3 regions of the Ensifer sp. 22460 genome follow, and region 3 is predicted to be linked to each of the others. Evidence: predicted binding sites of a transcription regulator. Region 3 holds the regulator's gene; each other region holds the start of a gene.
The links. The regulator LexA, encoded in region 3, represses DNA repair genes until DNA is damaged. The targets are predictions, from matches to a motif close to TGTTCNNNNTGTGTTCNG.

Region 1 (10,516 bases), on a different contig from region 3:
AAGATCGCCGCCGAAACCCTGCCGCCCGGCATCGGCTACGAGTGGACCGATCTCACCTACCAGCAGATCCTGGCCGGCAATTCCGGTATCCTGGTCTTCCCGCTGGCACTGCTGCTGGTCTATCTCGTGCTTGCGGCCCAGTATGAAAGCTTGACGCTACCGATCTCGATCATCCTGATCGTACCAATGGGCATCATGGCGGCACTGGTGGGCGTCTGGCTGACGGGAGGCGACAACAACGTCTTCACCCAGATCGGCCTGATCGTGCTGGTCGGCCTTTCGGCGAAGAACGCCATCCTGATCGTCGAGTTCGCCCGCGAACTCGAACTGTCGGGCAGCACCCCGGTCAAGGCCGCGATCGAGGCGAGCCGGCTGCGTCTTCGTCCGATCCTGATGACCTCGATGGCCTTCATCATGGGCGTCGTGCCGCTGGTCACGTCCACGGGGGCCGGTGCGGAAATGCGCTCGGCCATGGGTGTCGCGGTCTTTGCCGGCATGATCGGCGTCACCGCCTTCGGCATCTTCATGACGCCGGTCTTCTACGTGCTGATCCGCAAGCTTACCGGCGAGCGGCCTCTGAAGCACGCCGGAGCCCATATCGAAGCGCCGCATCTCGCACCCGGAGAATAGGGCCTTTTTACCCGTTACACTCTTCACGCGGGCCGGATCCATCCCGGCCCGCTGACGCTGCGGCGTCGCGCCTCCGCCCAGGCGCGGCGCCGCATTGCATCCCCGCGTGACAGTTCCCCATCCCGCGTGACAGTTCGCTGGCGATCGGATAAACCAGCAGCCTCCATTCCATTGGCCTCAGCGGCCAAGCAGACGGCATAGCGTTAGATGACCCCCACCGATCCGATCGCCAATCTCGCCACCCTCATTCGCTGCCCCTCTGTCACCCCGGCCGAAGGCGGAGCGCTTTCCGCCCTTGAGGCGATGCTGAAGCCGCTCGGCTTTGCGGTCGATCGCGTGGTGGCGAAGGACGTCGGCACGCCCGATATCGAGAACCTCTATGCCCGGCTCGGAACGGAAGGCCCGCACCTGATGTTCGCCGGCCACACCGACGTCGTGCCCGTCGGCGACGAAGCCGCATGGAGCCACGGCCCGTTCTCGGCCGACATCGCCGGTGATGAGATGTACGGCCGCGGCGCCGTCGACATGAAGGGCGGCATCGCCTGCTTCGTGGCGGCGATCGCCCGCCACATCGAAAAACATGGGCTCCCGAAAGGCTCGGTTTCCTTCCTCATCACCGGTGACGAAGAGGGGCCGGCAATCAATGGCACCACCAAGCTCTTGCAATGGGCGGCCGACAAGGGCGAGCGCTGGGACGCCTGCCTCGTCGGCGAACCGACCAATCCGGACCATCTCGGCGACATGATCAAGATCGGCCGGCGCGGCTCGCTCTCCGGCCGCATCACCGTCAATGGCGTGCAGGGCCATGCCGCCTATCCGCACCTTGCCGACAATCCGGTGCGCGGCATCCTGCAACTGACCCAGGCGCTGATGGATCCGCCCTTCGACAACGGCACCGAGAGTTTCCAGGCATCGAACCTTGAGGTGACGACGATCGATGTCGGCAATGGCGCCGTCAACGTCATTCCGGCCAAGGCGAGTGCCGCCTTCAACATCCGCTTCAACGACACCTGGACGGCGGAAAGCCTGATGGCCGAGATCATCGCCCGGCTCGACCGGGCGGCTGCAAGCGGCAGCCTCAGGCCCGACCGCGCGCCCGTCCGCTACGAGATCACCTGGGCCGAACGCCCGAGCCACGTGTTCCTGACGCGCAACAATGCGCTGATCGATTCGCTTTCCGGCGCTGTCGAAGCGGTCACCGGCCGCCAGCCGAAGCTGTCGACCACGGGCGGCACTTCGGATGCGCGTTTCATCAAGGACTACTGCCCTGTGGTCGAGTTCGGCCTGGTCGGCCAGACCATGCACATGGTCGACGAGCGCGTTGCCGTCGCCGACCTCGAGACGCTGACGAACATCTACGAAACCTTCATCTTCAGCTGGTTCGGCCATGCCGCTGCTTGATGAGGTGCTTGCCTATATCAAGGGCCTCTGGCTCTTGGCGCAGGGCAAAGAGGAGGGATTCCGCTGGCTCGATTTCAGTGAGAGCGGCCTCTGGCGCTCCTTCACCTCTATGCTCTGGTGCCTGCCGGCGATCGCCGTCACCTGGGCATCCTGGCGGTTCTACTACCTGTCGGCCATGCCTGAAGGCACGGTGATCGGCATCGGCTTCATCTTCAAGCTCTTGGTCGTCGATCTCGTCAGTTGGCTGCTGCCGCTGGTGCTGATCGCTGTTCTATCGCGCCCGCTCGGCTTTGCCGGCGCGGTGGTGCCCATCGTCGTCACCACCAACTGGCTCTCGGTCCCGCTTTCCTATGCGATGGCCATTCCCGCCGCCATCCGCCTGATCATTCCGGGAAGCCAGGGCCTGACGAGCCTGATCTGGCTGGCGCTGCTCGTCGTCAGCGTCGCGGTGCTTTTCCGGCTCCTGCGCATGATTACCGGCAACCAGACCCTGCTTGCCTCGGCGCTGACGGCGCTCTTCCTGCTGCCGTCGATGATGATCGGCGATCTCCTGCAGCGCTTCTTCGGCCTGATCCCGGGCTAGCGCATGTCGCGCAAAAGTGCGCAGCGGTTTTGCGATAACGACATGCGGAATTTGAAGGACTCATAGCGCGAGCGAATCTGAAAGATCGAGACACGCTTTGGAGCCCGGGATCGACCGACCGTCAATAATCCACTTGCAGGAAATAAAGCCCATCGGGCGGAGCCACGGGGCCGCAAGCCTTGCGGTCACGCGCTTCGAGTGCGGCCTGCAGGTCGTCCGGCGTCCACTTCCCCTCGCCCACCAGCTTCAACGAACCGGCAAAAGACCGGATCTGATTGTGCAGGAAACTCTGGGCCGTGGCGCGGATTTCGATGACACCGGCGACGAGCGCGACATCCAGCCGATCGAGGGTGCGCACCGGGCTCGTTGCCTGGCAATGGGCCGAGCGGAAGGTCGTAAAATCGTGATGGCCGACGAGACGTTGCGCGCCTTCGTGCATCGCCGCGTGGTCGAGCGGCTTCGGCACCCACCAGGCGCGCCTGGCTTCCAGCGCCAGAGGCGCCGGCCGGGAGATGATGCGGTAGAGATAGTGCCGGCGCAGCGCCGAGAAACGAGCGTCGAACTCCGGCGACACTTCCTCGGCTTCGAGGATCGCCACACGCTCACCCGCAAGCCCCAGATGCGCGTTCAGCGCGTTGCGCAGCGTATAGGGCTTCCACGGGCGCGTCAGATCGACATGCATGACCTGGCCACTGGCGTGCACGCCGGAGTCGGTACGGCCGGCGCCGCGGATCGAAACGGTCTCGCCGGTCAAGGACAGCACCGCCTTTTCGATGGCCCCTTGCACGGATTGGCCGTTGTCCTGCCGCTGCCAGCCGACATAGTCGGAGCCGTCATATTCGACGGTCAGCTTGAACCGCGGCATCAGCCGACCCTCGTGCCGGACGCGACCGGCGTTCCGCGCAGGAAGTCGGCGGCGCCGAGCGCCTTGCCGCCGGCGCGCTGCAGGCGCGTGGGCCGGACCGCACCCTCGGCGCAGGCAATCGTGAGATTGTCGTCAAGTACCGTGCCGGGCTCGCCGGCACCCGATGCCGGCTCGGAATTCAGAACCTTGATACGTTCCGGCTTGCCGGCGATTTCGAGCTCGAACCACGCACCCGGGAATGGCGACAGGCCGCGAATATGATCATGCACCTCGCGAGCGCTGCGGGCAAAGTCGATGCGGGTTTCCGCCTTGCTGATCTTCGCCGCATAGACGACGCCCTCGTCGGGCTGCGCGGTCAGCGGCAGATCGCCGGCCGCAAGCTTGGCCATCGCCTCTTTCATCAGCGTCGCACCGACCTGCATCAGCCGGTCGTGCAATTCGCCCGCCGTCATCGTCTCACCGATCTGGACGGCCTTGGTGAGGGCGACGGGGCCGGTATCGAGCCCCTTGTCCATCTTCATCACCATCATGCCGGTCTCATGATCGCCGGCCATGATGGCGCGCTGGATGGGGGCAGCACCCCGCCAGCGCGGCAGCAGCGAAGCATGGCCGTTGTAGCAGCCGTATTTGGTGCCGGTGAGGATCGCCTCGGGCAGAAGCAGGCCATAGGCGACGACGACGGCGACATCGGCGTCGAAGTCGCGGAAGGTCTGGCGATCCGGCTCGTCCTTGAAGTTGACCGGCGTCAGCACGGGGATGCCGAGCAGCTCGGCCGCCTGATGGACCGGCGACTTCTGCAGGTCGAGCCCGCGGCGGCCGCCCGGTCGCGGAGGCTGTGTATAGGCGGCAACGATCTGGTGACCAGCCTCGGCAAGCGCCGCCAGCGTCGGCACCGAAAATTCCGGCGTACCCATGAAGATGATGCGAAGTGACAAGGCGGTAACTCCGTCCTTTCAGATCACTTCATGCGGGGAAACGGCGAAATGATCTCATTCTCTGAAACAGGACAATTCCAGGCGGAAAACCGTTTCACGCTTTTCCTGGAATTGTTCAATGGGTTCCCGCCCTCAAATCGTGCCCTTCGCGCGATCTGTTCGCGACCGCTTGCGTGGTCGACGTCAGATCGCCTTCGCACCGCGCGTCTTGGCGGCCTTGGTGAACTTGCGGATCACCATGTCGCGCTTGAGCTTGGAGATGTGATCGATGAACAGCACGCCGTTCAGGTGATCGATCTCATGCTGCAGGCAGGTGGCGAGCAGGCCATCGGCCTCGATCATCTGTTCCTTGCCGTCACGGTCGAGATGCTTGACGGTGATCGCCGCGGGGCGCTCGACCTCGGCGTAAAAGTCTGGGATCGACAGGCAGCCTTCCTCGTAGACCGAGCGCTCATCGGACGAAGCAACGATCTCGGGATTGATGAAAACGAGCGGGGTCTTGTCGTCGCCTTCTTTCGAAACATCGAGCACCAGCATGCGTTTGGCAACGCCGATCTGGATCGCGGCAAGGCCGATGCCGGGCGCGTCATACATGGTTTCGAGCATATCGTCGGCCAGACGGCGGATGTCCGCGTCGATGGTTTCGATCGGCGTGGAAACCTGGCGGAGCACAGGATCGGGAAGGATGATAAGCGGCTTGATCGTCATGCTGCTCCCATAGCCGATCTTTCCATCAGCGTGCAAGAAAATTGCCTTGCCACCCTCAGCCGCCCTTCCCGCATCGGCCCGCGTTAACCGCACGATGTGAATGTTCTTGTTTTGATCTACCCATAACCAAAGAATCTGTTAGGTTTAGCGCATGGAACCTGCACCCCTTTCCTTCGCCCAACCGCTGTTTTTCGTCGGTCCCTTGCCGATCACTCTCGGCCATCTCGCGATTGCCGCCGGCCTTGTCGTCGTCGTTGCTCTTCTGATGGCGTTTTCGCGGCGGCGGGACACTCGCGACGAAGAACGGCAGGAACAGATGGCGATGCTGCTTGCGGCCCAGACGGAGATGCAAGGGCGGGTCGCCGCCATGGCCGAGGTTTTCGGCGCGCGGCAGGCGGAGCTCAACCAGACGCTCAGCCAGCGCATCGACGGCATGACCCACCGCATCGGCGCATCGATCACCGAACAGACCAAGGCGACGCACGAAAACCTCAGGCGGCTGCAGGAGCGCCTGGCGGTCATCGACAATGCCCAGAACAACATCCAGTCGCTGGCCAAGGACATGGCCGGGTTGCAGGCGATCCTTTCAAACAAGCAGACGCGCGGCGCCTTCGGCCAGTCACGCATGGAGGCGATCATCGCCGATGGGCTGCCGATGGGCGCCTTTGAATTTCAGACGACGCTGTCGAACGGCGCACGACCCGATTGCACCATCCGCATGCCGAACGGCCAGCCGGCGCTCGTCATCGACGCGAAATTTCCGCTGGAAGCCTGGAACGCGATGCGGGATGCCCCGAATGCGGAACGCCGCCAACAGATCGCGCAACTCTTCCGCCGCGACATGGAAACCCATGTGCGCGATATCGCCAGCAAATACCTGATCCCCGGAGAGACACAGGACACCGCCTTCCTCTTCGTGCCATCGGAATCGATCTTCGCCGAAATCCACGAGCATTTCGAAGCGATCGTGCAGAAGGCGCATCGCCAGCGGATCGTCATCGTCTCGCCGTCGCTGCTGCTCTTGTCGATCCAGGTGATCCAGGCGATCCTCAAGGATGCGCGCATGCGCGAGCAGGCGCATCTGATCCAGGGTGAAGTAGCCAGGCTGATGGAGGACCTCAGCCGTCTCGACGAGCGCGTGCGCAAGCTTCAGGGCCATTTCGCCATGAGCCAGAAGGACGTCGAGGATATTCTGATTTCGTCCAGCAAGCTCACGCGGCGCGGCGCCAAGATCGAGGCGCTCGAACTTCAAGCCGAAGGCGGGACGCAAGAAGCAAGCGATCCGCGTGCCGCCGTCGACAACCGCGTCGGGCAATTGCGCCTGCGGGTGGTTGACGAGGACTGAGGCTGTCGGGCACTCTCCGGCCCACTTTGCAATCCGACGGGAAATTTTCACATGATCACTGTTTTTGGGTCCATCAACATGGACCTGATCGCCACGACCGCACGCCTTCCGAAGCCGGGCGAGACCGTTGCCGGAACTGGTTTTTCGACCGCCGCCGGCGGCAAGGGCGCAAACCAGGCGCTTGCCGCGCGACGTGCCGGAGCGACAGTTAAGATGGCTGGTGCTGTGGGCAAGGACAGTTTTGCCGATGGCGCGCTGGAACTGCTGAAGGGTGCTGGCACCGACCTCTCCCTGACCAAGACGGTGGAAGAGCCAACCGGCACCGCGCATATCTTGGTCGGCGGTGACGGCGAAAACGTCATCGTCGTCGTCGCCAGTGCCAATGCGACTGTCAATGAGGCCGATGCGGTGAAAGCCGTCGACGGCATGAAGCCCGGCGACACGCTGATGCTGCAGCTCGAAATTCCGGCAGCCTCCGTCGAGAAGGCGCTCAATATAGCCAAGCAGAAGGGCGTCCGGTCTGTCATCAACATCGCGCCGTTGACCGCGGATGCGGCTCGCCTCGGGCGCATGGCCGATATCGTCATTGCCAATGAGACCGAATTCGAGCTGCTTGCCGGCAGGAGCGGCATCAGCAGCGCGGAACGCGAAGACGCGATGAAGGCGCTTCACGCCGAGACCGGCCAGACGGTCATCGTCACGCTCGGCGCCGAAGGCGTCGTCGCCGTGCACGAAGGCGAGATCCAGCGTGCCAAGGGCCTGAAGATCGAACCGGTCGATACCGTCGGCGCCGGCGACACCTTCTGCGGCTATCTTGCCGCCAGCCTCGACGCCGGCATTGCCTTTCCCGATGCGCTGCGCCGTGCAGCCGTCGCCGGCTCGCTCGCCTGCCTGAAGAGCGGCGCCCAGCCCTCGATCCCGCTTTCCTCGGAAGTGGCGTCGCGTATCTAGATCGCGACAACCTTGGGTCGGACCGACCCGTGATAGGCCAAAGGGCATCTGGTGCGGGCGGAGATCGCCCGCATTTTTCTTGCCGGCTCTCTGCCGCCGCGCGTTTCCAACCGTCTCAAAATCTCCGCTTGCGCAATCCGGACAGCCGATGTCGCGGAGATAAAACTCCGCGCGCAATTTTATCAAAGCAACAGGTAAAACAGCGTCCGCGTTGGGCCTATTTTAAGAATCTCCAGTCTATTCAGGAGCCTGAGAAGGCCGGTCGAAGCGATCCGGTTGCCTCCAACATGCCGGTCGGCATCTGACGCTCCATGATGGAGTTCACCCCCATTGCGAAATGCGTCCACCGCAGGCGAGAGCCGGCGGACCTCCCAGCACGTGAGGATTTCATGTTCAAGTTCCAAGCCAAATCGCTGGCGACCAAACTGATCGCGGTGACAGGCGGCACGATTGCACTTGTCCTGCTCGCCTCGAATTTCGTTCTCATCTCCCAGACCCAGGATCGCGTCGAAACGCTGGTCCTTGAACAGGCAAACGGTGAAGCCCGCGCGATCGCCTCCGACATCGCCGGCGACGTCGGCGAGCTTGCGAGCGCTGCCCGCTCGATGGCCGGCGTTCTCGGCCGGGCACATGCGGAAAAGTCGATGGAGCGCACCGGGGTGATCAATATCCTGAGGGCGAACCTCGAGCAGAACCCCTTCGCCTTCGGCAGCTGGTTCGCGGAAGAGCCCAAGGCCTTCGACGGCCGCCAGGAAGATGTTGTCAACAATAAGGAACTGGGCGGCAACGAGCTCGGCATCTTCACGCCCTACTGGTCGAAGACCCGGAACAACGAAATCCAGTACTCCACCTTCAAGGCCGATTATCCGGCGGAGTGGTATGCGCTCGCGGCAAAGAGCGGCAAGGGCGCGATCACCCAGCCCTATACTGCCGAGGGTACCGACATTCCGACCGCGATGAGCTCGATCGCCTATCCCGTTATGTCAAGCGGCAAGCTGATCGGCGTCTCCGGCGTCGACATTTCACTCGCCTCGCTGGCCGAGGGTCTGGCGAAGTTGAAGCCGTTCGAAACCGGCCGCGTCTACCTGCTGTCGCAGAGCGGCAAGTGGCTCGTCGCGCCGATCCCGGAACTGCTGCTCAAAGCCTATGACGGCGAAGGCAACGACATCGTCAAGAATGCGCTTGATTCCGGCAAGCCTGGCGTCATTTCCAACCTTTCCTATGACGGCAACGAACCCTTCGACCGCCTCGTCTATCCCTTCGCGCTTTCGGGCGTGAACACCAGCTGGGTCGTGCTCGTCGACGTGCCGCGCGCCGCGATCAATGCCCCGGTCAAGGACCAGACCTACATGATGATCGTCGGCGGCCTGGTCGTGCTCGGCGCCGTTCTGCTCGGTCTCTATCTCGCCGTCCGCGGCTTCGTGCAGAAGCCTCTCGCCGCCCTCGTGAACGACGTCAAAGGACTCAGCCACGGCGACTATACCAAGGCGATCGCCGGCCAGGATCGCTCCGACGAAACCGGCGAAGTCGCCAAGGCACTCGAGGGCTTCCGCCACCAGCTTGCCGACACCAAGCGCCTGGAAGGCGAAGCCCGCCATGAGCGCGAACAGGCCGAGCGCGAACGCGGCCGGTCGGAAACCGAGCGTGCCGAGAGCAGCGCCTTGCAGCGCGACATCGTCGCCCGCCTCGGCAAGGGCCTGTCCCATCTCTCGTCCGGCGATCTCGCCTTCCGCATCACCGACGAGTTCCCGGGCGAATATGCCCAGCTCAAGCGCGACTTCAACGCGACGATGGAAAGCCTCGAAGCGACGATCCGCACCGTCAACCATTCGGTCGTCAACATCGGCAACGGCACGAGCGAAATCAGCAGCGCCGCCAACGACCTGTCGCACCGCACCGAACAGCAGGCGGCGAGCCTCGAAGAAACGGCAGCAGCCCTCGACGAGCTGACCTCGCAGGTCAACGCCAGCGCCGAAAACGCCAAGGTCGCCGCGAAGTCGGTGGAAGTGGCCAGCAGCGATGCCGGACAGTCGGGCGAAGTGGTACAGAAGGCCATCGCCGCGATGAAGGGCATCGAGCAGTCGTCGCACGAGGTCAGCCGCATCATCGGCGTCATCGACGAAATCGCCTTCCAGACCAACCTTCTGGCGCTCAACGCCGGCGTCGAAGCGGCCCGCGCGGGCGAAGCCGGCAAGGGTTTTGCCGTCGTCGCCCAGGAAGTACGCGAGCTTGCCCAGCGCTCCGCCAATGCCGCCAAGGAGATCAAGACGCTGATCAACACTTCGGCCGGCCAGGTGCGCGAAGGTGTCGACCTCGTCGGCAAGGCGGGCGGCGCGCTCGAAAAGATCGCCGAGCAGGTGGTGCAGATCAACGGCCTCATCCGCCAGATCTCGAGCTCGGCCTCCGAGCAGGCCGTCGGCCTCAAGGAGATCAACTCGGCCGTCAACCAGATGGACCAGGTGACCCAGCAGAACGCCGCCATGGTCGAGGAGACGACGGCCGCCGGCATGGCGCTCAACGAAGAGGCCCGCACGCTCAACGCCCTGGTTGCCCGCTTCCGCGTCGCCCAGTCCTCGACGTCGGCCCAGCCTACCTCGTCGGAGATGCTGCGTGGCACCGCCGAACGCATGCGTGCGGCCGAACGCCCGGCACCGGCACCTGCCCGCGAGGCGCGGCCGGCTCCGGCAGCAAGCCCGGCACGAAGCAGCTACTCGGCTTCAACGCAGCGGGTGCTCACCCAGACCTCGGGCGCCAACGCGCTTGCCCAGGACAATTGGGAAGAGTTCTGATCAACAGATCGAGAAAAGAAACGGCGCCTCTCGGGGCGCCGTTTTTGTTTGAAGCATGATGATCGAGCGTAGGCTCAGATGCGCGACAGGCGCTCGGTCAACAAATCGAAAAAGCCCTGGTCGTCGACGAAGCGCATGACCTTGGCATTGTGCGGCCGGCCGGTGACCTGCCACCAGTCGACAACCGTCATGCCCGCCGTCAGCGGCGACTTGGTTTCGATCTCGACGTTGCAATCCCGACCGGTGAAAAGCTCGGGGCGCAGCAGATAGGCGATGACCGTCGGGTCGTGCAGCGGGCCGCCATCGGTG
Region 2 (10,516 bases), on a different contig from region 3:
CAGGATGACGCGCGGACGCATGACATGGTCGCTCGCTGCCAGACGGGCGACGGGATCGCCGAGCCAGCGCACGAGACCATCCGACGAAAGCGCCAGGTCGTTGTTGCCCGAGGCGTGCAGACGTGCGGCCCGCGCCTCGAACTCGAGCGCCAGCGCCTTCTGGGCAGCGCCCTGCACGGCCTTGGCATCCGGGCCGTCGCCGCCGGTCGCCAGCGTAAACCGGAAACCGGTTAGTTGTCCTACGTGGTGTCCTTCGACGAAGACATCACCATTCACACTGATTTCAGCTTCCAGCATAGCATTCTCTCTCAGGCGCTTCATGAGCACAGATGTCCTGCGATCAACAAAGCGTTTCGTCAACCGTTCATGTAGTGCGTCGGATAATCGATCTTCAATTTCCCGCGTCTTTTCTTGCCAGTGTGTCGGATCGGCCAGCCATCCCGGCCGGTTCGACACATAGGTCCAGGTTCTGATCTGCGCGATTCGCGCCGAAAGTGTGTCGATCTCACCGTCGGTGTGATCGGCACGCCTGACCTGTTCGGCCATGAAGTCCTCGTTCACCGTACCCCGGCGAACGAGATCCGCGTAGATCGTCGAGATCAGATCGGCGTGCTGGGCGGGCGTGATGCGCCGATAGTCCGGCAGCGCGCAGGCTTCCCATAGTTTTTCGACGCGCTCGGCATTGGTCGTAATGTCGACGACCTCCGGGTAGCGGGCCAGATGCTCGAACGCCTGCTGGTCTACCGCAGGTAGCGCCCGGGCAAGGCCGGGAACTTTCGGCGCGGCATCGAGGCTCTTCTTCAAGGCGGTAAGCGAGGAATAGTCGAACGCCTTCGAGCGCCATTGCAGCACCTTGACCGCATCGAACTCGTGCGACTCGATGCGATGAACGAGCTCGTTGTCGAAAGGATCGACGCGACCCGTGACGCCGAACGTTCCGTCACGCAGATGTCGCCCGGCGCGCCCGGCGACCTGCGCTAGCTCGGCCGGGTTCAGGTTGCGAAACTGGTAGCCGTCGAACTTGCGGTCCTGCGCGAAGGCGACGTGATCGACGTCGAGGTTGAGACCCATGCCGATCGCGTCGGTCGCCACCATATATTCGACGTCGCCTTCCTGATAGAGCGCCACCTGCGCATTGCGCGTGCGCGGCGAAAGCGCGCCGAGCACGACGGCGGCACCGCCGCGCTGGCGACGGATCAGTTCGGCGATCGCATAGACTTCGTCGGCCGAGAAGGCGACGATCGCCGAGCGATGCGGCAGGCGGGTGATTTTCTTCGAACCGGCATAGAGCAGTTGCGACATGCGCGGCCGCTCGACGACGGTGATGCCGGGCAGGAGGTGCTCCAGGATAGGCCGCATCGTTGCAGCCCCCAGAAGCAGCGTCTCGCCACGCCCCCTCAGATGCAGGATCCGGTCGGTGAAGATGTGACCGCGCTCGAGATCGCCTGCAAGCTGCACTTCGTCGATCGCCACGAAGGACGCGGTCGTCTCCCTCGGCATCGCTTCGACGGTGCAGACCGAATAGCGGGCGCGATGCGGAGTAATCTTCTCCTCGCCAGTGATCAGCGCGACATTGTGATGGCCGACCCTTTCGACCAGGCGCGTATAGACCTCGCGCGCCAGGAGGCGCAGCGGCAGGCCTATGACGCCGCTGTCATGCGCGATCATGCGCTCGATCGCGTAGTGCGTCTTGCCGGTATTGGTTGGCCCGAGCACCGCGGTTACGCCGCGGCCGCTCAGGATCATGGGGTGAACGGACACGTCATCGATCCCGGGCATTCAGAAATTACGACAGCGTCTTTTCACGCTGGCGGCAAACACATGCCCACGCACCGAGCCAAACGCAAGGGGCGCCGACAACTAAAACCATCGTTCGGCGTCTCTCAGCCCATTGCACCACCTGTTGTGGTTGGCGCAATCGAGAACGGGAACAGCCATGGAACGAATCGGCGACGAATCGAAGACTCATCGCGATTCACTGTATGTTCACGACTACATATAGATTTCAACACCAAACGTTGCACCACATGCTGAATCTGACGCCGCGCGCGTGTGTTAGAGCCCACGACTCGCCTCAATCCTGGCTGTCCCATTGCCAGACAGGTCAAAGGATTCCGAATCCAAGACTCTGGAAAGCCTAGAAAATTTTTAACGAAATTCATCGGAGATTCGCTGGGCAGAGAGAATGAGAATCGCACCGAGCACCCTCGACCAATACGGGAGGATCCGATGGCGACTCGTGGTACGGGCATCATTCCGCTTTTGTTCTCCACAAGATATAGTGTCTGCGCCGCGCGCCGGCAGCAGATTCACGTGCGCGATTTCGGGATTCAAATGCCGGGGCAACAGGCGTCTCTTCTCTCCGCCCTACACAAAGACGGCGCCCCGAAGGGCGCCGTTCAAAGCAATGATGAGATCAAAAGGTCAGACGAAGAACTGTCCGCCATTCGCCGAAATCGTCGAGCCGGTGATGAAGCCGGCGTCGTCGGAGGCCAGGAACACAACGCAGCGGGCGATTTCTTCCGGCTCGCCGAGGCGGCCAACCGGGATCTGCGGGATGATCCGCTCGTTCAGCACTTTCTCCGGCACCGCCCGCACCATTTCCGTGCCGATATAACCCGGGCAGATGGCGTTGACCGTGATCCCCTTCGCCGCACCTTCCTGGGCAAGCGCCTTGGTGAAGCCGAGATCACCGGCTTTGGCCGCCGAATAGTTGGCCTGGCCCATCTGGCCCTTCTGGCCGTTGATCGACGAGATGTTGATGACGCGGCCGAAACCGCGGTCGCGCATGGCGGACCAGATCGGATGCGTCATGTTGAAGAGACCGGTGAGGTTGGTGCCGACCACCTCGCCCCATTGCTCGGGCGTCATCTTGTGGAACATCGCGTCGCGGGTGATGCCCGCATTGTTGACCAGCACTTCGACCGGGCCGAGATCGGCCTCGACCTTGGCGATGCCTTCGGCGCAGGACTGATAGCTGGAAACATCCCACTTGTAGACGGGGATGCCGGTTTCCTGCTTGAAGGCCTCGGCCTTTTCGTCATTGCCGGCATAGTTTGCGGCCACCTTGTAGCCGGCATTCTTGAGTGCGACGGAGATTGCCGCGCCGATGCCGCGCGACCCACCTGTGACCAATGCTACCCTGCTCATGCACGCCTCCCACTTGATCAGTTCAGTTTCTCAAAGGCCTTCTTCATCAGCTTTTCGCCGACCTGTCGTCCGTAGAGCTCGGCGGCAGCCTGGAACTGAGGCGTCGCGAGCATAGACATACCCACCTCGCACTTGGTGAGCGCGGGGTTCATCATCAGACTGGAGAGCTGAACGAGCGACGCTTTCAAAGCGCCACTGTCATCGTTCGGGGCCGCAACCATCATGTCCTTGAAAACGGCCTCGTCGTCCGAGGTCGTATGTTCCAGCATGCACTGAACCAACCGCGCCTCGTCGAGAGGCGCGGGATTGGCATGTGCGGAAACGATCGGCGAACCGGCCAGAAGAAGGGAAAACGGAACCCACCTGGCGCTGTTCATGCCGCCAAACCGATTAGAGCCGTTCGACGCACATGGCGACGCCCATGCCGCCGCCGATGCAGAGCGTTGCAAGCCCCTTGGAAACGCCGCGGCGCTTCATTTCGAAGAGCAGCGTGTTGAGCACGCGGGCGCCGGAAGCGCCGATCGGATGGCCGATGGCGATCGCGCCGCCATTGACGTTGACGATCGACGGATCCCAGCCGAGGTCCTTGTTGACCGCGCAGGCCTGTGCCGCGAAAGCCTCGTTGGCCTCGACCAGTTCGACGTCTCCGATCGCCCAGCCGGCTTTCGCCAACGCCTTGCGCGAAGCCGGGATCGGGCCGGTGCCCATGACCTGCGGATCGACGCCGGCCGTTGCCCAGGAAACGATACGGGCGAGCGGCTGGATGCCGCGCTTGGAAGCCTGCGCTTCGGTCATCAGCAGAGTGGCCGCGGCGCCGTCATTGAGGCCGGAGGCGTTGCCGGCGGTGACCGTGCCTTCCTTGTCGAAGGCCGGACGCAGCTTCGTCATCTGGTCGAGCGTTGCGCCATGGCGGATATATTCGTCCTGGTCGACGGTGACGTCGCCCTTGCGGCCTTTGACGATGAAGGGAATGATCTCGTCGGCGAACCGCCCGGCCTTCTGGGCCGCTTCGGCCTTGTTCTGCGAGGCGAGCGCGAAAGTATCCTGCTCTTCGCGGCTGAGCTGCCACTGGCGGGCGACGTTTTCGGCAGTGATGCCCATGTGATAGCCGTAGAAGGCGTCGGTCAGACCGTCCTTGATCATCGTGTCGATCATCTTGAAATCGCCCATCTTCACGCCGCCGCGAAGATGCGAGCAATGCGGCGCCATCGACATGGACTCCATGCCGCCGGCGACGATGATATCCGCATCACCGGTTGCAATCTGCTGCATGCCGAGCGCCACGGCACGAAGACCGGAACCGCAGAGCTGGTTCATGCCCCAGGCGGTTTTCTCCTGCGGAAGACCCGCCTTCATCGCCGCCTGACGCGCCGGGTTCTGGCCCTCGCCGGCCTGCAGGACCTGGCCGAGGATCACCTCGTCGACCTCGCCTGCCTCGACGCCTGCGCGCTCGAGCACGCCCTTGATGACGGCGGCGCCGAGTTCGTGCGCCGGTGTGTTGGCGAATGCACCGTTGAAGGATCCGACCGCGGTACGGGCGGCGCTGGCGATCACGATGGAGGGATTGCTCATGGGACGTTTCCTCAGATCTTTCTTGCCTAATGGAAGCAGACTGGCAAAGCGCGCGGCGCAAGTCAAACGCCTTGATGCGGTGCCACAAAACCGTCACCCAAGACGCAACCGCAAGATTTCGCACTTGCGTCGCCGCAACGCACAAAGACATTGTCAGCGGCGCTCTTTTGCGGATACTCTGAAAAACGCAATAAAGACGGGATGATGGGTGAGAGGAGACCCTGATGGCGAAGCACGAAGGCCAGATCGTTATAAAAAAATATGCGAACCGGCGGCTCTACAACACCGGGACCAGCACCTATGTCACGCTCGACGACCTGGCTGTCATGGTGAAGAAGGGCGACGATTTCATCGTCCAGGACGCAAAGTCCGGAGAGGACATCACCCATTCCGTGCTGACGCAGATCATCTTCGAGCAGGAGTCCAAGACCGGCAACACGCTGCTGCCGATCTCCTTCCTGCGCCAGCTGATCTCGTTCTACGGCGACCAGATGCAGATGGTGGTGCCGAGCTATCTCGAGCATTCGATGCAGGCTTTCACCGAGCAGCAGTCGCAGATGCGCGAGCAGATCAACAAGGCCTTCGGTGACACGCCGCTCGGCAAGAACCTGCAGGTTCCGCTGCAACTTGTCGAAGAGCAGGTCCGTCGCAATACCGAGATGTTCCATCAGGCGATGCAGATGTTCTCGCCCTTCATCACCGCCCCGCCGGTGAAGGAAACCAAGAAGGCCGAAGCCAAGGATATCGACGAGCTCAAGGAACAGCTTCGCGCGCTCCAGACCAAGCTCGACAATCTCGGCTGAGCGCATTCTCCTTGCAAAGGCGGGTGTGAGTCACCCGCCCAATTCCCGTCCAGCAAACCATGTTTTGAATTGGGCCAACGCCCCGGGATCGATCGTGACCTAAAGCGCGTCGCGATCTTTCAGATTCGCGCCTTGCGCTTTAAGTTCTTGATATTTCGCATGTCGTTGTCGCAAAACCGCTGCGCACTTTTGCGCTACAGGCTTTAAAGGCCGATCGACACGTCCCGTCCGGCCGAGCGCATCGAGACGGCGAAGCCGGCGATGACGTCGATGAAGCTGATCGTCATCAGGATGAAGAAGAGCTGGGTTGCCGCCGGCGCCAGCAGCAGGAATTCGATCAGGAAGGCGATGAACAGAATCATCGACAACAGGTGATCCATCAGCGCACGCGTGCTCGTGCGGGTCGCCTTCAGCAATTCGACGAAGAGCAACAGCAGTGCGACGACGATCAGGAGGTCGCCGAAGCGCATCGTCCAGGTCGCGCCCGACAGCATGGACAGCGACAGCATCTCGGCGTTCAAGCCGGCAATACCGCCGAACATTCCGATCATCGCGAGATTGTAGACAACGAACGGCAGGATCAGCAGCGGAACGGCAGCGAGCATCGGGCACGAACTCCTTTGCCGCGTCTTGCGGCGTCTTCAGGCCTACTGCATGTTTCCTTTAATCGTAGCCGGTTAAAGGACAAAAACATGCAGCAATTCAAAGTGCTACAGCGACCTTTGCGCGTCTGATAAGACGCGCGGCGCTGTAGAGCGCTGTGCGTTCGCATGAACGCACCAAGGACGCTCCAGCACTTAGGGTCTAGAGCATCTCTCCGCTTCCAGTGACTTCACCTTGGCGCGTGATGCTCTAGCTCCTGCGGATAACACAGGGTCCAAGCGAGAAAATGTCAGACGCAAAACAAAAGGGCCGGCAGAGCCAGCCCTTTGAACCATTCCACGAACGGAAACGCTTATGCGTTTTCCTTCGGGGTCAGAACCTGACGGCCACGGTACATGCCGGTCTTCAGGTCGATGTGGTGCGGGCGACGCAGTTCGCCGGAGTTCTTGTCTTCGACGTAGGTCGGCGTCTTGAGAGCGTCAGCGGAACGGCGCATGCCACGCTTGGACGGGCTCGTTTTTCTTTTAGGTACAGCCATTTCATTCTCCACTTATCGGGCAAACACTGTTCAGCAGCCGAAATGGCCGTGTTAAACAGATGTCAATCACGGAAATTTGGCGCGCTTATACATCGGCAACTGCTGTTTGACCAGTCCCCAGCCGCAATTTTTCGACTCAAGATCTGGCGGCGCCGATTCAGACCTCGTCATCGGGAACGACCCACGGCTCGGCGCGGGCAGCCTCTTCCCACTTCCGGAAAGCGAAATGTGCCTTCACCCGTTGCATGTAGCCGAGCGTTTCTTGATCCGCAACGAGATCGTAGACGTCGAAGCGGTTGACCACAGGCGCGTACATTGCATCGGCCGCGCTGAAGGATCCGAAGAGGAACGGCCCGCCGGAGTGGGCAAGCGCCTCCTTCCAGATCTGCTCGATGCGCACGACATCAGCGCGAACGTCGGCATCCACCTGAAGCGCCCGCCTCTCCCGGCGGATGTTCATCGGGCAGGCACCGCGCAGCGCCCTGAAACCGGAGAGCATCTCCATGGAATAGCTGCGGGCCCGGGCGCGGGCCTGGCGATCGGACGGCCAAAGCCCGGCGTCGGGAAAGAGCTCGGCGACATATTCGATGATCGCCAGCGATTCCCAGACGAGCAGATCGCCGTGGCGCAGCAGCGGCACCTTTCCGGTCGGCGAGATCGCGCGGATATCAGGATTGCCGGCCGCGAAATCGAAGGGAATGACCACGTCCTCGAAGGCGATGCCCGCGGCGGTCATCGCCATCCAGGGCCGCATCGACCAGGACGAATAGTTCTTGTTGCCGACGTAAAGGGTAAGTCCGGTCATCTACATTCCTTGATGCTGGCCTTAATTGCTGGCCGTGATTGCTGATCTGTCCGAGAAAACGATCAGTTCCTCGAAATGGTTCATGTCCTCGAACGAGCAGAAGGCCGGCGGATCGAGCTCGATCACCGGCGCCCGCTCCCTGAGGCAGGCGAGTTGTTCGCTCAACATTTCCTGCCAGCGCGGCAGTGCCGCGTCATCGAGCCAGTCGATGACATAGGCGAAGGTGATGTGAAACGCATAGTCGTCATGATCAGGATGGCGATAGCCGAAGACTTCGGCGAAAGCATCGCGCCAGGCCTTGAGGCAAGCCCGATCGGCGACGCTGTCGCCTTCAAGCGCGAGACCGGTTGGCGTGATCTCGGTCACGCGGGCACGGAAGGGCTGCAACGGCGCAAAGTGCCTCAGCCGCGCACAGTAGTGTTCGGTCATCACATCGATCGGTGTATCGAGCGCCATATCGACGGGCCAATAGGGTAGCCTGCGACGATATTCGATGATGCCCTGGAAGATCGTCATGTGCAGGCTGGACGGATGCGTGAAGGCGAACTGCCCCGCCTCGGGCATCGCCATCAGACGCTCGCGCACGGCAAGCACGGCCGTCTCGGACGGCGATCCGGCGGTGACGTGGGAGACGACCGTGTTGCCCGGCTCACGCAGGAAGCGGCCGTCCGTGGCGTAGCGGGTTCCGAGATGCTTCGGCGGAATGGTGTCCGCGTTGCGGCCAAAGGCGAGAAGCGAAGGGGAAATCGAGGTCATGGGAGCGATCGGGCCTTTTGAATGGAGAGAGGGCCCAGATGGCAGAACTCTACGAAGCCAGGATGACATCCCCCGGCAACCGCATCCAATGAAAAGGTCTGATCTCAATCATAAAGGCAGGTGATGTAGCCGCCGGAGCGGCTGGCGCGACGCTCGATCAAATTCGCCAGACGCTTGAGCCCACGGCCGGGTTTGCCGGCATTGCGCTCTTTCGGGTTGGGCAGCGAAACCGCAAGCAGTGCGGCCTGCCGGCGCGAGAGCTTCGCCGCGGAAACGCCGAAATGGTGGCGGGCCGCCGCCTCGATACCGTAGATCCCATCACCCCATTCGGCGACGTTCAAATAGATCTCCATCATCCGCCGCTTGCTCCAGACGAAATCGGCAGCGACCGCCAGCGGCAGCTCCATGCCCTTGCGCAGGAAGGAGCGGCCGTTCCAGAGGTAGAGGTTCTTGACCGTCTGCATCGGGATGGTGCTGGCGCCACGGGTCGATTCCCCTTCAAGCGCATCCTCGACCACGCCGCGCATCTGGCCCCAGTCGACGCCGTCATGGGCGCAGAACTGACCGTCCTCCGACATCATCACCGATTGGACGAGCACCGGCGAGATGTTCTCGAAATCGACCCATTGGCGGTCGTAGCCGCGAAGCAGAACGAGATCGCGCAGCATCAAGGTGGAGACCGGGTGGACGAACTCGACGAGATAGAGAACGATCAGCACATAGGGCAGGGCAACGAAACCCAGGACAGCCAGGATGATCTGGCGGCGTTTCTTGCGCAACGTCCGGCGAAGCGAAGACCAGCGACTGGAAGGCACTTCGCCCTCCTCGCGCGCTTCCGGAACGACGTTCACGGCCTGACTGTTCACCTCGCTGTCCATCCGCTTCTCTTAGTGTATGGTCCGGCAAAGTTGAACGGGCTTTCTGGTAAAAGGCAAGGCGCCCAGGCGGCTGTCCCAGGGAAAGCGCGCCGCTGCGACACGAATCCCCGTTGAAAGCCCTCTTCGCCCGTGCCAAAGAGCGCGCATGAGCCAGGACACATCGCCCTTCACCCGCCGCCTCACCGGCAATGCCCGCGCCGTCGAAGCTCTGCTCGAGCGCCTGCTCGGCTCGGCGACGGCGGTCGACGAGATTGCGCGACCAGCAAACCTGCTCGCGGCCATGCGGCACGGCGTGCTGAACGGCGGCAAGCGGCTGCGCCCCTTTCTGGTGATCGAATGTGCGGATCTTCTCGGCGGCAGCTTGGATGCATCCTTGCGCGTCGGGGCGGCGCTCGAATGCGTCCATTGCTATTCCCTCGTCCATGACGACCTGCCGGCGATGGACGACGACGATATCCGCCGCGGCCAGCCGACGGTGCACAAGGCCTTCGACGAGGCAACCGCGATCCTCGCCGGCGACAGCCTGCTGACCTTCGCCTTCGACATCATCGCGGCCCCCGAAACGCTGCTGACGGACGGCCAGAAAGTGGAGCTGATCCTGGCGCTCGGACGCGCCGCCGGCCACGGTGGCATGGCCGGCGGACAGGCGCTCGATCTGGCAGCAGAGAAGTCGCCGCCCGACGAGGCCGGCATCGTGACGCTGCAGGCCATGAAAACCGGCGCCCTCATCCGCTTCGCCTGCGAAGCGGGCGCCATCGTCGCTGCCGCATCGAAAGACGACCGCGCCCGGCTTCGCCACTTCGGCGAAAAGATCGGCCTTGCCTTCCAGCTCGCTGACGACCTGCTCGACCTCACTGCTGACGCGGAGACCATGGGCAAGGCGACCGGCAAGGACGCCGCCCGCGGCAAAGGCACGCTGGTCGCGCTGCACGGCCAGGCCTGGGCAGAGGAGCGGCTGGAGCAACTGGTCGCAGAAGCCGAATCCCTGCTCGCGCCCTATGGTGAGCGCTCGGCCATCCTCATCGAAACCGCCCGCTTCGTCGCCAACCGCAGGAATTAGCCCCGTGAGCAAATACTGGTCGCCGATCGTCTCGAAGCTCAAGCCCTATGTGCCGGGCGAGCAGCCGCGCATCGCCAATCTGGTGAAGCTTAACACCAACGAATGCCCCTACGGTCCCTCGCAAAAAGTGCTCGACGCGATCGGCGCTGCAGCAAGCAGCGATCTCCGCCTTTATCCCGACCCGCTGGCGCTCAAGCTTCGCCAGGCGATCGCCGCGCGCTATGGCGTGACGGCGGAGGAAGTCTTCGTCGGCAACGGCTCGGACGAGGTGCTGGCCCATATCTTCGCCGGCCTCCTGAAGCACGACTCGCCGCTGCTCTATCCGGATATTTCCTACAGCTTCTATTCGAC
Region 3 (10,516 bases):
CTTGTAGGGAACGGCCGGCACTTCGACGAGCTCGGCGCCAAGCAGCCGCAAGGCGTCCTTCTTTTCCTGGCTCTGGGTTTCCGGAATGACGATGACGGTGCGATAGCCAAGTGCCTGGCCGACCAGCGCCAGCCCGATGCCGGTGTTGCCGGCCGTGCCTTCGACGATGACCCCGCCCGGGCGCAACTGTCCGCTCCGTTCCGCTTGCCGGATGATCCAGAGTGCGGCGCGGTCTTTCACCGATTGCCCCGGATTGAGGAACTCGGCCTTGCCGAGGATGTCGCAGCCCGTGGCCTCCGACACGGCCTTCAGCCGAATCAAGGGTGTGTTGCCGATCGCTTCGAGGACGGACGGTAGGATGGCCATTTTCAGAACCTCGTGTTTGAGGACAGGCGCCGGGGCAGGGCGACACGTACCAGGGAAATACGAACGGCGGCTGACGAAAATCAACAACGATCCCGGACCGCCGAAATGTTGGCGTGTTTTCGGCTCAGCCTGCACTTCAGGCAAGAAATAGCGTTTCGCCGCCGCTCTGTCCCGAACAAAAATCGTCTCCAAGGCATGTGGGGCTCAGCGACAAGGAGCGTTGCCGCGATGAAGGGCCGGGCAAGTCTTTTTCGCCCACAAGGAGATGCGTGCGTGTTTCCCGGCGCGTGCCGAGGAGTGAGTGATGAGTATTCAGTCTGCGAAATCCGAACATAAACTGGCTTGGGTTACCGGCGCGAGCGCGGGTATCGGGCGGGCGCTGGCGCTCAAGTTGGTGCGCGAAGGCTATTCGGTGGTCGTCACCGCCAGAAGTCACGAGAAGCTGGTGGACCTGCAGCATGAGGCGGCGGGTGACGGAAGGATCACGGTTCTCGACGGCGACGTCACCGACCCAAAGGACATGGAGCGCGTGTTGGCTGCGATCGAGTACGATCATGGCCATCTGTCATTGGTGATCCTCAATGCCGGAGTGGCCGTCCCGGTGCGAGGCGATGATCTCCATCGCGAAGCCTTCGAGAAGAGTTTCGCAGTCAATCTCAATGGGGTGGTCAACTGCCTGCTGCCGGCCGTCGCGCATATGAAGGCGCAGGGCTTCGGCCACATCGCCATCGTGTCTTCCGTCGCCGGCTATGGCGGATTGCCCACCAGCGCCGCCTACGGTGCCTCCAAGGCGGCGCTGATCAATATGGCCGAAAGCCTGAAGTTTGATCTCGATCGGATCGGCATCCGCCTGCAGATCATCTGCCCCGGCTTTGTCGATACGCCCGGCACCGCACGAATCCGCTTTCCGCGCCCGGCTCTCGTCAGCTCCGAACAGGCGGCGGATCGCATCATCGCGGGTTTGAAGTCCCGACGCTTCGAAATCACCTTTCCGCGGCATTTCACCTATGCGGTGAAGCTCATGCGTCTGCTGCCCTATAGCCTCTATTTCGCTCTTATCAGGCGGCTGACGGGTGTCGTGACCGAGGCAAGAGAAGCGAAGAAGCACGCCGGCTCCGGCGAGCGTCGGCGTCAGGCCGTGTGAAGCACCAGCACGGCGCCGAAGATGAGGCCAAGCCCGACCCAGCCGATCGGCTTCAGTTTCTGTCCGAAGAGCAGCCGTCCGCAGATGGCCGTTCCGAAGATCCCGGTCGCGCCAAGCACGGCATAGGCGATAGCGAGTTCCATGCCCTTGATCGCCTCGGCAAGCAGCGCGAAGGCGGCAAGCACCAGCAGGATGGAGAGGGCGCCCCAGCCGCGGCGGGCAAACCCTTCCGATTTCGTCGAGGCGAGGTTGGCGGCGACATCGAGGATGCCTGCCATCACGGCCAAGGCGAAGTAGATGCTAGGCGCGCTCATTGGCTGCACCTTCCACCGCGGCTTCGTCCTCGTCGTGGCGCTCGCCGGCATTGACGAGCAATATGCCGACGATCGCCATCGAAAGCCCCAGCATTTCGCGTCCGGTCAACACATGGCCGAAGACGAAGACGGAAACCAGCGTGATGATTGCGACGCCAGAACCTTCCCATATCGCATAGGCGACACCAACGGAGATCGTCTTCACGGCCTTGGCCAGGAAGATGTAGGAAAGCGCGATCGAGACATACATGACGATGTGGCCGAGATAAGAGCCGCTCGAAGAGGCGGCTTTCATCACCGTCAGGCCCACCACTTCGGTCGCGATGGCGAGCGCGAGGAAAAACCATGCAAGGCGCATGCGGAACCTTCAAAAGAGAATTGGAACGACCGCCTCTTAAGCGCTACGCGTGACGCGGTAAAGACGCGCCATGCGCGTTCCTATTCGAAGACGATCTGGCGGACGTCGATGTTGCGGGCGCGAAAGCCGGCTTCGCAGTAATAGAAATAGAACTCCCACAGCCGCTTGAAGCGCAAGTCGAAGCCCAACGGCTCGATCCTGTTCCAGACCGACCAGAAGCGCTCGCGCCATTCGCCGAGTGTCCGGGCGTAATCGATGCCGAAGCCGAAATCGTTGATCATGCGCAGGCCGACATGGCGGCCAAGGTCGATGAGATGTTCGCGCGTAGGCAGCATTCCGCCCGGGAAAACGTATTTCTGGATGAAGTCCGGATTGGAGCGGTACTCCTCATAGGCTTCGGGCTTGATGGTGATGATCTGCAGGCCGGCCTTGCCGCCGGGCTTCAGGCATTGCTTGAGCTGCGAGAAATAGGTCGCCCAGAACTTTTCGCCGACCGCCTCGAACATTTCGATCGAGACGATGCGGTCATAGGTGCCTCTTTCCTCGCGGTAGTCCTGGAATTTCAGTTCGACGCGGTCGGCAAGGCCGGCCCGGTGGATGCGTTCGCGGGCGAAGGCCAGTTGCTCGCGGCTGATCGTCAACCCGGTCACCTTGCAGCCTATCTCGCTCGCTGCAAATTCCGCAAAGCCGCCCCAGCCGCAGCCGATCTCCAGCACGTGGTCGCCAGCGCGCAGGTTGGTGGCTTCCGCCAGTGCGCGATATTTGGCCGCCTGCGCGGAGCGAAGGTCGTTGGCGCCGGTGGCGTAGAGTGCGGACGAATAGGTCATGCTCGGATCCAGCCATTCGCTGTAGAAGGCGTTGCCGAGGTCGTAGTGAGCTGAGATGTTGCGGCGTGCGCCGGTTTTCGTATTCGCGTTGCGCCAGTGCAGGAACTTTTCGACAAGATGAAGCAGGCCACGCGCCCGGTTCGGGAAGTGCTTGCCGATCTCGGCATTGACGAGGAAGAGCTCGAGAAAAGCGCCGACATCGGGACTGTCCCAGTCGCCGTCGATATAGCTTTCGGCCGCCCCGATCGTGCCGCCTGTCACGGCGCGTTGCGGCAGGTTCCAGTTGTTCAAGGTGAGGATCGCGCTTGGGCCCGCTCTCTTGCCCCTCATCACCAGTTTGCGGCCATCCGGCACCGTGAGCATCAATGTCCCGGCCTGAAGATGCACGAGCGCGCTGAGCACCATGCGTGCCTTCAATGGGAAATCCCGCAGGACCATCGAGAGATTCTCGGCGGAAAGCTCCTGTGCGCCGTTGAACGCGGCGAGACTTGCTTCCAGCTCACGCATACACCACCCCCTCAGCTGTTGCATCCGTAAGGTGAGCCTAGCGGCAATCGCCCGAGACGCCAACCATGGATTTCTACCGGGGGCCTGTATCCGTTACGGTTCTCTCGGCGGGCTTGTGATCTCGCGGAACGCTGCAAGCGCCCGATCCCGCGCAAGGGCGTGGTCGACGATCGGCTTTGGATAGGTTGCGCCAAGCTCGATGCCGGCGCCCGAAAGCACGGCAGCCGGAGCCGCAAAGGGGCGATGGATGTAGCGTGGCTCCAGCCGACCAAGTTCCGGGACGAATCGCTTCACATAGGCTCCATCCGGGTCGAACTTTTCGCCCTGGAGAACAGGATTGAAGATCCGGAAGAACGGCGCCGCATCCGCGCCCGACCCCGCGACCCATTGCCAGCTTGCGGCGTTGTTGGCCGGATCCGCATCCACGAGGGTGTCGCGAAACCATTGCTCGCCTTTCCGCCAGTCGATCAGCAGGTCCTTGATGAGGAACGAGGCGGCGATCATGCGCACGCGATTGTGCATGTAGCCATGCCGCCAGAGCTGTCGCATGCCGGCGTCGACGATCGGGAAACCGGTCAAGCCCTTGGTCCAGCGGGAAAAATCGCCGTCATGGTCCAGCCAGCGGAAACGATCGAACCGGCGATCGAGATTGCGACGCGGGAGTTCGGGATAGTGAAACAACAGATGGTAGGAGAATTCGCGCCAGGCGATCTCCTTGCGAAAGGTGGCAACACCTTCACCGCCATCGGTCTCGATTCCCTGCGTCGCGTGCCAGACCTGCGCCGGCGAGATTTCTCCGAAGGCGAGGTGGGGAGAGAGCAGGGATGTGCCGTCAGCCTCTGGACGGTCCCGGCGCACTTTGTAGTCTGCAAGCTTTTCGTCGATAAATTCGTCGAGGCGAGTGGTCGCGCCTTTTTCCCCCGGCGCCCATATTTCGCTGAACGTCGCTGCCCAGTTCGGTTTCGTTGGCAGAAGCGACCACGCGTCAAGCTGTTCTGAAGGGGGCCAGCTTTCCGGCGTCGCGATCTTTTGCGGCTCGTCGATCGGTGGAGCCGGCTCAACCTTCGCTTCGAGCGCGCGCCAGAAAGGCGTGAACACGCGATAGGGCCCACCGGTCGTCGTCAACAAGCGCATGGGCTCGTGCAGCAATTGCCCGGCAAAGCTCTCGGCCGCGATGCCCTGAGCTGCGAGTGCTTTCTTCAGGGCCGTATCGGTGGCAATGCTACACGGGTCGTAGCGGCGATTCCAATGGACACGCTTCGCTCCCGATAGGCGCGACACTTCGCTGAGGACGTCCAGTGGGTCGCCGGAGCGGAGAATGAGTCGCGAGCCGATCCGGCCCAGTCGAGCCCCTAACGCTTCCAGCGAATGGTGCAGCCACCATTGCTGCGCCGTGCCCAGCGGACCGTTGCCGCTTTCGTTCGGCTCCCGGATATAGAGCGGAATGACGGCAGCCTCATTGGCCGCAGCCGCAAGGGCCCTGTTGTCGCCAAGGCGCAGGTCCTTGCGGAACCAGACGATGATGGGCGCCGCGTTTGTCATAGGTGCCGTCTAGGACTGGGATTGATCACCGGGGGAACTTAGGTGCAAAATGAAAAAGAGCCATTCGCATTTTCTGCAAATGGCTCTTTTTGAAACTGGCTCCCCGGGCCGGATTCGAACCGGCGACCTGTCGATTAACAGTCGAATGCTCTACCGCTGAGCTACCAGGGATCATCCGCGCCGCTGTTTCGCTGTGCGCTTCAGAAGTGAGGCTGCTAATACGCATGCTTTTCCGATTTGCCAAGCGGTTTTTTCAAAAAAAATGACAAGTTCGGTTGCGAGGCTGTGGAGAAGTCCCCAATTGTGGGAAAAGATGCCGGATAGGGAATGATGAATAAAAACAGGAAGCAGCCGCATTTCGGGATTGATCCGCAGACGCGTCAGATCGTGCTCGGGAAGTGGCGCATCACGCTGCCGGAATCGCCACTGCTGCGTATCCTGTTGGGCTCGCTTCTGGTGTTCTTTGGTTTTCTTGGCTTTCTGCCGGTGCTCGGCTTCTGGATGATACCGCTGGGCCTCATCGTGCTTTCGCACGATATCCCATCCGTCCGCCGTCGCCGGCGTCGCCTGGCTGTTTGGTGGGCGCGCTGGCGCGGACGAGCCGATTCTTCGAACGGCTCGTGAACCGGAGCTATTGCGGTCAAAGCACCCGCCCCGAAGCGGCTGAACCCTTTGTTGAGGGAGGCCGCCGAAAACTTTTCGGCAACCCATCAAACGCATAATGCAGTCGCGAATCAGGATGGGGACGCATGGCCAAAGCCACTACGAAACGTCGAAGCCGGAATTCCGGTCGGAGCAGGGGCAAACAAGGCGGTATGGCGCCGTGGTATCTGGCCGCCGCACTCACTGTCGGCGGCGTGGTCGCTTACGATCATCGCGCCGAACTGCAGCATTGGCCGGTGGTATCGGACGTGGTCGCGTTCACGTCCCGACACGAGTCGAGGCCGAAGCCCGTTCGTGTCGCGCAGAAATCGGACGCGCGTCCCGCGCAGCAGGCGGAGAAGCAGAAGCCGAATCCGATGACAAGAGTTGCCCTCGCCGCTCCGGTGCCGTCCGTCGACGTCGGCGCCAAGGCGCCGACACCCGTGGTGCGGCCCAATGAGGAAGTGAAGACGGCATCCGTTCGCACGGATCAGTTTTATTTCTGCGGGATTCGCAACGACAACTGCGTGATCGACGGCGCCACCTTCCTGTACCACGGCGAAACGATCCGCGTGGCAGACGTCGATGCGCCGCGTATTCGCCAGGCAAGCTGCGACAAGGAACGTTCGCGCGGCTTCTATGCCAAGCAGCGCCTGCGCGAATTGTTGAATGCGGGTGACTTCAGGCTGGAAACGGCGAGCGGCCGTCAGGATGCCAAGGCCGGTGAAAAGCTGCGGCTGGTCACCCGCGGCGACCAGTCTATCGGGCGTGTGCTCGTATCCGAGGGACTGGTGCGGCCGTGGACAGGACACGCGACGCCCTGGTGTTGAGGCCACCCCAGATGCGATCGGCGGAGGTTCGCGATCGCTCTGTGGAAAGTATCCGTCTTACAAATCGACGGCGCGTTTTTCGGAAAATGCCTCTTGCGGTTTTTCTGCAATCATTCTAAATCCGCGCCAACGCTCGGTTATCCGAGCTGTGAGGCCTCGTGGCGGAGTGGTGACGCAGAGGACTGCAAATCCTTGTACCCCGGTTCAATTCCGGGCGAGGCCTCCAAAAACTCTCACCTCATTTTAGTGTGGATAGACGTTCTGCCTCGGGGCAGAGCGATTGCATGGTTGCCTCCCCACGCCCGCGCAAGCCACGTCCATTAGCTATCCGTTGGATCTTATCGCTTCGGTGAAATCGGTAGAGGGGGAACGATGACTCCGCTGACATCAGCCGCATCGGTAGCGTCCGTCATCATCAAAACGGAGGCAATGGCATATATGAAGACGAAACTTGTCCTGACGGCCTTGGCCCTCTTCGCTGCGACCACATTCGAGGCGCGGGCGGAGGATCTGGTTTTCAAGCTGAAGAACAACACCAACGCAGTGCTGACGAACTTCTATACGTCGCCTGTGGGTGTCAATGAGTGGGAAGACGATGTTTTCGGCCGGCAGGTGCTGAACCCCGGAGAAGACATGGAGATCACCATCGCCGACGGCCGGGAGGTCTGCAAGTACGACATGCGCTTCGAGTTCGAAGAAGGCTCCGACCTCGATACGACCGAAGACATGCAGGACCTCTGCGAGCTCGGCGAGTACACCATCCACGAATAAGAGGCGCGCCTTCAGGTCGCCATCAATAAACAGAGCCTCGCCACCGCAAGCGGTGGCGAGGCTCGGTCGGATGCCAGATTTACCTCGGAATCAGTGGTAGCGGCGCATCAGCCCGACGAGCTTGCCCTGGATCTTCACCCGATCGGGCCCAAAAATCCGCGTTTCGTAGGCAGGGTTCGCGGCTTCGAGCGCGATCGATGCGCCCTTGCGCCGGAAGCGCTTCAGCGTCGCTTCCTCATCATCCACGAGCGCCACGATGATATCGCCGGGATTGGCCGTATTGCCATTGCGGATGATCACGGTGTCGCCGTCGAAGATGCCGGCTTCGATCATCGAGTCGCCCTTGACTTCGAGAGCGTAGTGTTCGCCGTTGCCGATCATGTCGAGCGGAACGGTAATGTCGTGCGTGTTGTTCTGGATGGCCGAGATCGGCACACCGGCAGCGATGCGGCCCATGACCGGCACGGAAACCGATGTGTTGTCGGCCACGGGCGTGGGCTTCGGCGGTGCGGCAGGAGCGGCCGCTGGCGCCTTGCCGAGGCTGCCCTCGATCACGCTGGGCGAGAAGCCGCGGCGGGGCTGCTGCTGGCTGGATGCGTAAGCCTCCGGAAGCTTGATGACCTCGAGCGCGCGGGCTCGGTTCGGCAGACGGCGAATGAACCCGCGTTCTTCGAGTGCCGTGATCAGACGGTGAATGCCGGACTTCGACGCCAGGTCGAGCGCATCCTTCATTTCATCGAATGATGGTGGGACGCCTGACTCCTTCATGCGTTCGTGAATGAAGAGAAGCAATTCCTGTTGCTTGCGGGTCAGCATGGCACGTCGCTCCCAGAGGCGTGAAACAAATCAAGAACAGACACTATCTGTTCCATATGTGTTCCGCAAGTGCCTAAAATTCCGTGAATTCAGACAATTGGCGCGTCTGTGCGTGTCGATTGGTCACTTTTACGGGAGCAGAGCGGGTTTGGGCGATGATCGTGCCCAAACGGAGGGCGGCGGCGTAGCGCATTGCGCGACGGCACGGCGATTCGAACGAATCGCGAGCGTTTTCGTGCAAAGAGGCTAGGCCGGCTGCGTGGCGGCGCAGGCGTCTTCGAATTCCTTCACCGTCTCGGCGCTGTTGTCTTCTGGAAGTACGGCGTCCGCCGCATCGGTCGCGACCGGCCTGTCGCCATCATAGACGAACGACTGGATGTAGAACGCGATCGCACCCTTCCACACCTTGCGTCCATCGATCTGATGGCACGGCACGGCGCTCTCGAAATCGGTCTGAAGTTCGTCCACCGTGGCGGCGCTGAGCTTGACGTCAGGCATATTGGGCGATGCGACTATCGAAGCGAGAAGCAGGGCGGCAAGCACGGTGATCGTCCACTTTGATGCAAGGGTGGGACTACGGGGCGGTTAACGATGTGAACCGCGCTTTCGTTCCGAAGTCCAGCAAGCTTGGCGATCACTGTCATGTGTTCAACAGCTCTTTGAGTGCAGGCTGTGGCCGTTTTGCGCCAGGGGCACACAGCGGCAAAGCCGCCTCAGCCTGGCGCGCCGTCCTTGCCGCAATCGCTTGGGTTGCGCCAAGTCGCGGCCTCGCTGCCGGCGTGCACAAATCCGTGTTGTGAAGATGTCGCACCGTCTCGACAGGTTGTAAAAAAACGATAACTTTGCGGGAAAAATGGGGTGGTTGCATGCGTAGATTGTCGTTGGCGGTTCTCGGTCTGTTGGTGGCGGCCGGAGCGGCCTCAGCTGAAGAAGGGCGTTCGAATATCTGGAAAGAGGTCAATGCCTGGACGGTGGGCTCCGATCCGTCCTTGGGCGGCTCGTGCTATGCGGCGACGAGCTACGACGGCGGAATGATCCTTCGAATCGGCTTCTATCCGAGAGGATCGGCGAACCTGGCGTTTCTTTCGATCGGCAATGCCGACTGGAAATCGATCGAGCCGCAGCGGGAGTATGACGTCGCCTTGCAGCTCGACCGTGGCCGCCAGTGGCCGGCTGTCGCGTTCGGCGTGGACCTCACAGGCTCGAAGGCTCTGGTCGTCAACTTCTCCAACACCGACTTCTTCACCGAATTCGTGCGCAAGAACACGCTGGCGCTGGCGTTCGAAGGGCGCGTCGTGGCGAGCCTCAGTCTGCGCGATTCGATGAAGGCCGTCAGCGAGATGTTCAAATGCCAGGAGGCGGTGATTGCGTTGATGCCAAACGGCGGGCAGGGGGCGGCCGCCGATCCGTTTGCGGGCGCCGGCGGGAATGCGCCAAACAATGACCCCTTTGCTGGTGGCGGCCAGACCAAGTCGTCGAAAGATCCCTTTGCCATGTGATCTTTGGCGTGAGCGTCGTTCCGCTGCGAGAGGTGAATATTCCTAAGATTTTGCATGGGTTGCGGGTCACCCACCCTCGACAGTCACGCGGCGACCTATCAAAATGCGGGCAAACGGGGGTTTTGCATGCGTAGATTGCTGTTCGGGTTGGTGAGCTGTCTGATGGCCACGGGACCGGCCGTGGCTGAGGAGTCCGAGATCATCAAATGGAAGGAAGTCGGCGGCTGGACCGTTGCTTCCGACACGTCGATGGAAGGCTCGTGTTTCATCACGTCGATATTCGAAGGCGGAATCAGGCTGCGCCTGGGGTTCTATCCCAAGGGCTCCGAATCGCCACTCTACATGAGTTTCGCCAGCGACGATTGGAAGTCGCTCGAGGTCGGCAAGGACTATGACCTGACGTTCCGCTTCGACAAGAGCGATCCCTGGAGTGCGGCGGCGACCGCCGCCGGCGACGAGAGCGGCAAGTTCCTGTTCGTGAACGTCACCGATGCGGAATTCCTGACGGGGTTCGTGCGCAAAAGGACGTTGGCGATCGCCTTTGACGATCGCGTTGTCGCAAACCTCAGTCTGCGCGGCACCGGCCCGGCGGCGGAAGAACTCCTGAAATGCCAGCGAGCCGTGGATGAGATCATCGCCGACGAGGGCCGCAAATCCAAGGAGAAGAAGTCCGATCCGTTCAACGCGCCAAACGAGAAACGCTCAGCGCGTGATCCGTTCAGCCTCTAACCCGCGGCTTGAGTGAAAGGCGGAGGGCCCAGTCGTCGTCTGCCCGAGGCGAACCACACGGCGCTGACGCCTGCCGACAAGCGCTCGTTAAAATGAAGCACCGCCAGGGATGGCGGTCCATCGTCGGACTATATTTCTTGGGAAAATGGCGGACAGGGTGGGATTCGAACC

Region 1: the regulator LexA is predicted to act here: its motif matches at 5,224-5,241, upstream of ACTJKM_RS16745 (DNA recombination protein RmuC).
Region 2: the regulator LexA is predicted to act here: its motif matches at 1,927-1,944, upstream of ACTJKM_RS31435 (helicase-related protein).

What each region holds. Positions count from the first base shown of each region.
Region 1 is NZ_JBQENZ010000012.1:90,045-100,560, reverse strand. Features, by position in the region: gene ACTJKM_RS16775 (multidrug efflux RND transporter permease subunit) at 1-630, shown strand, start outside; gene dapE (succinyl-diaminopimelate desuccinylase) at 838-2,031, shown strand; gene ACTJKM_RS16765 (hypothetical protein) at 2,018-2,614, shown strand; gene truA (tRNA pseudouridine(38-40) synthase TruA) at 2,736-3,479, opposite strand; gene fmt (methionyl-tRNA formyltransferase) at 3,479-4,414, opposite strand; gene def (peptide deformylase) at 4,598-5,122, opposite strand; gene ACTJKM_RS16745 (DNA recombination protein RmuC) at 5,274-6,467, shown strand; gene ACTJKM_RS16740 (ribokinase) at 6,519-7,418, shown strand; gene ACTJKM_RS16735 (methyl-accepting chemotaxis protein) at 7,808-10,207, shown strand; gene ACTJKM_RS16730 (nucleoside hydrolase) at 10,282-10,516, opposite strand, start outside.
Region 2 is NZ_JBQENZ010000035.1:57,165-67,680, reverse strand. Features, by position in the region: gene ACTJKM_RS31435 (helicase-related protein) at 1-1,746, opposite strand, end outside; gene ACTJKM_RS31430 (beta-ketoacyl-ACP reductase) at 2,425-3,150, opposite strand; gene ACTJKM_RS31425 (hypothetical protein) at 3,168-3,527, opposite strand; gene ACTJKM_RS31420 (acetyl-CoA C-acetyltransferase) at 3,541-4,722, opposite strand; gene phaR (polyhydroxyalkanoate synthesis repressor PhaR) at 4,947-5,525, shown strand; gene ACTJKM_RS31410 (hypothetical protein) at 5,729-6,130, opposite strand; gene rpmF (50S ribosomal protein L32) at 6,481-6,666, opposite strand; gene ACTJKM_RS31400 (glutathione S-transferase family protein) at 6,824-7,471, opposite strand; gene ACTJKM_RS31395 (DUF1868 domain-containing protein) at 7,493-8,227, opposite strand; gene mtgA (monofunctional biosynthetic peptidoglycan transglycosylase) at 8,332-9,105, opposite strand; gene ACTJKM_RS31385 (polyprenyl synthetase family protein) at 9,251-10,165, shown strand; gene hisC (histidinol-phosphate transaminase) at 10,170-10,516, shown strand, end outside.
Region 3 is NZ_JBQENZ010000008.1:241,768-252,283, reverse strand. Features, by position in the region: gene ACTJKM_RS12950 (cysteine synthase A) at 1-366, opposite strand, end outside; gene ACTJKM_RS12945 (SDR family NAD(P)-dependent oxidoreductase) at 671-1,510, shown strand; gene ACTJKM_RS12940 (SMR family transporter) at 1,498-1,824, opposite strand; gene ACTJKM_RS12935 (SMR family transporter) at 1,811-2,182, opposite strand; gene ACTJKM_RS12930 (SAM-dependent methyltransferase) at 2,263-3,516, opposite strand; gene ACTJKM_RS12925 (cryptochrome/photolyase family protein) at 3,610-5,058, opposite strand; tRNA gene ACTJKM_RS12920 (tRNA-Asn) at 5,155-5,229, opposite strand; gene ACTJKM_RS12915 (hypothetical protein) at 5,386-5,682, shown strand; gene ACTJKM_RS12910 (thermonuclease family protein) at 5,808-6,530, shown strand; tRNA gene ACTJKM_RS12905 (tRNA-Cys) at 6,683-6,756, shown strand; gene ACTJKM_RS12900 (hypothetical protein) at 6,969-7,301, shown strand; gene lexA (transcriptional repressor LexA) at 7,392-8,117, opposite strand; gene ACTJKM_RS12890 (hypothetical protein) at 8,364-8,660, opposite strand; gene ACTJKM_RS12885 (hypothetical protein) at 8,984-9,616, shown strand; gene ACTJKM_RS12880 (hypothetical protein) at 9,779-10,345, shown strand; tRNA gene ACTJKM_RS12875 (tRNA-Ser) at 10,492-10,516, opposite strand, start outside.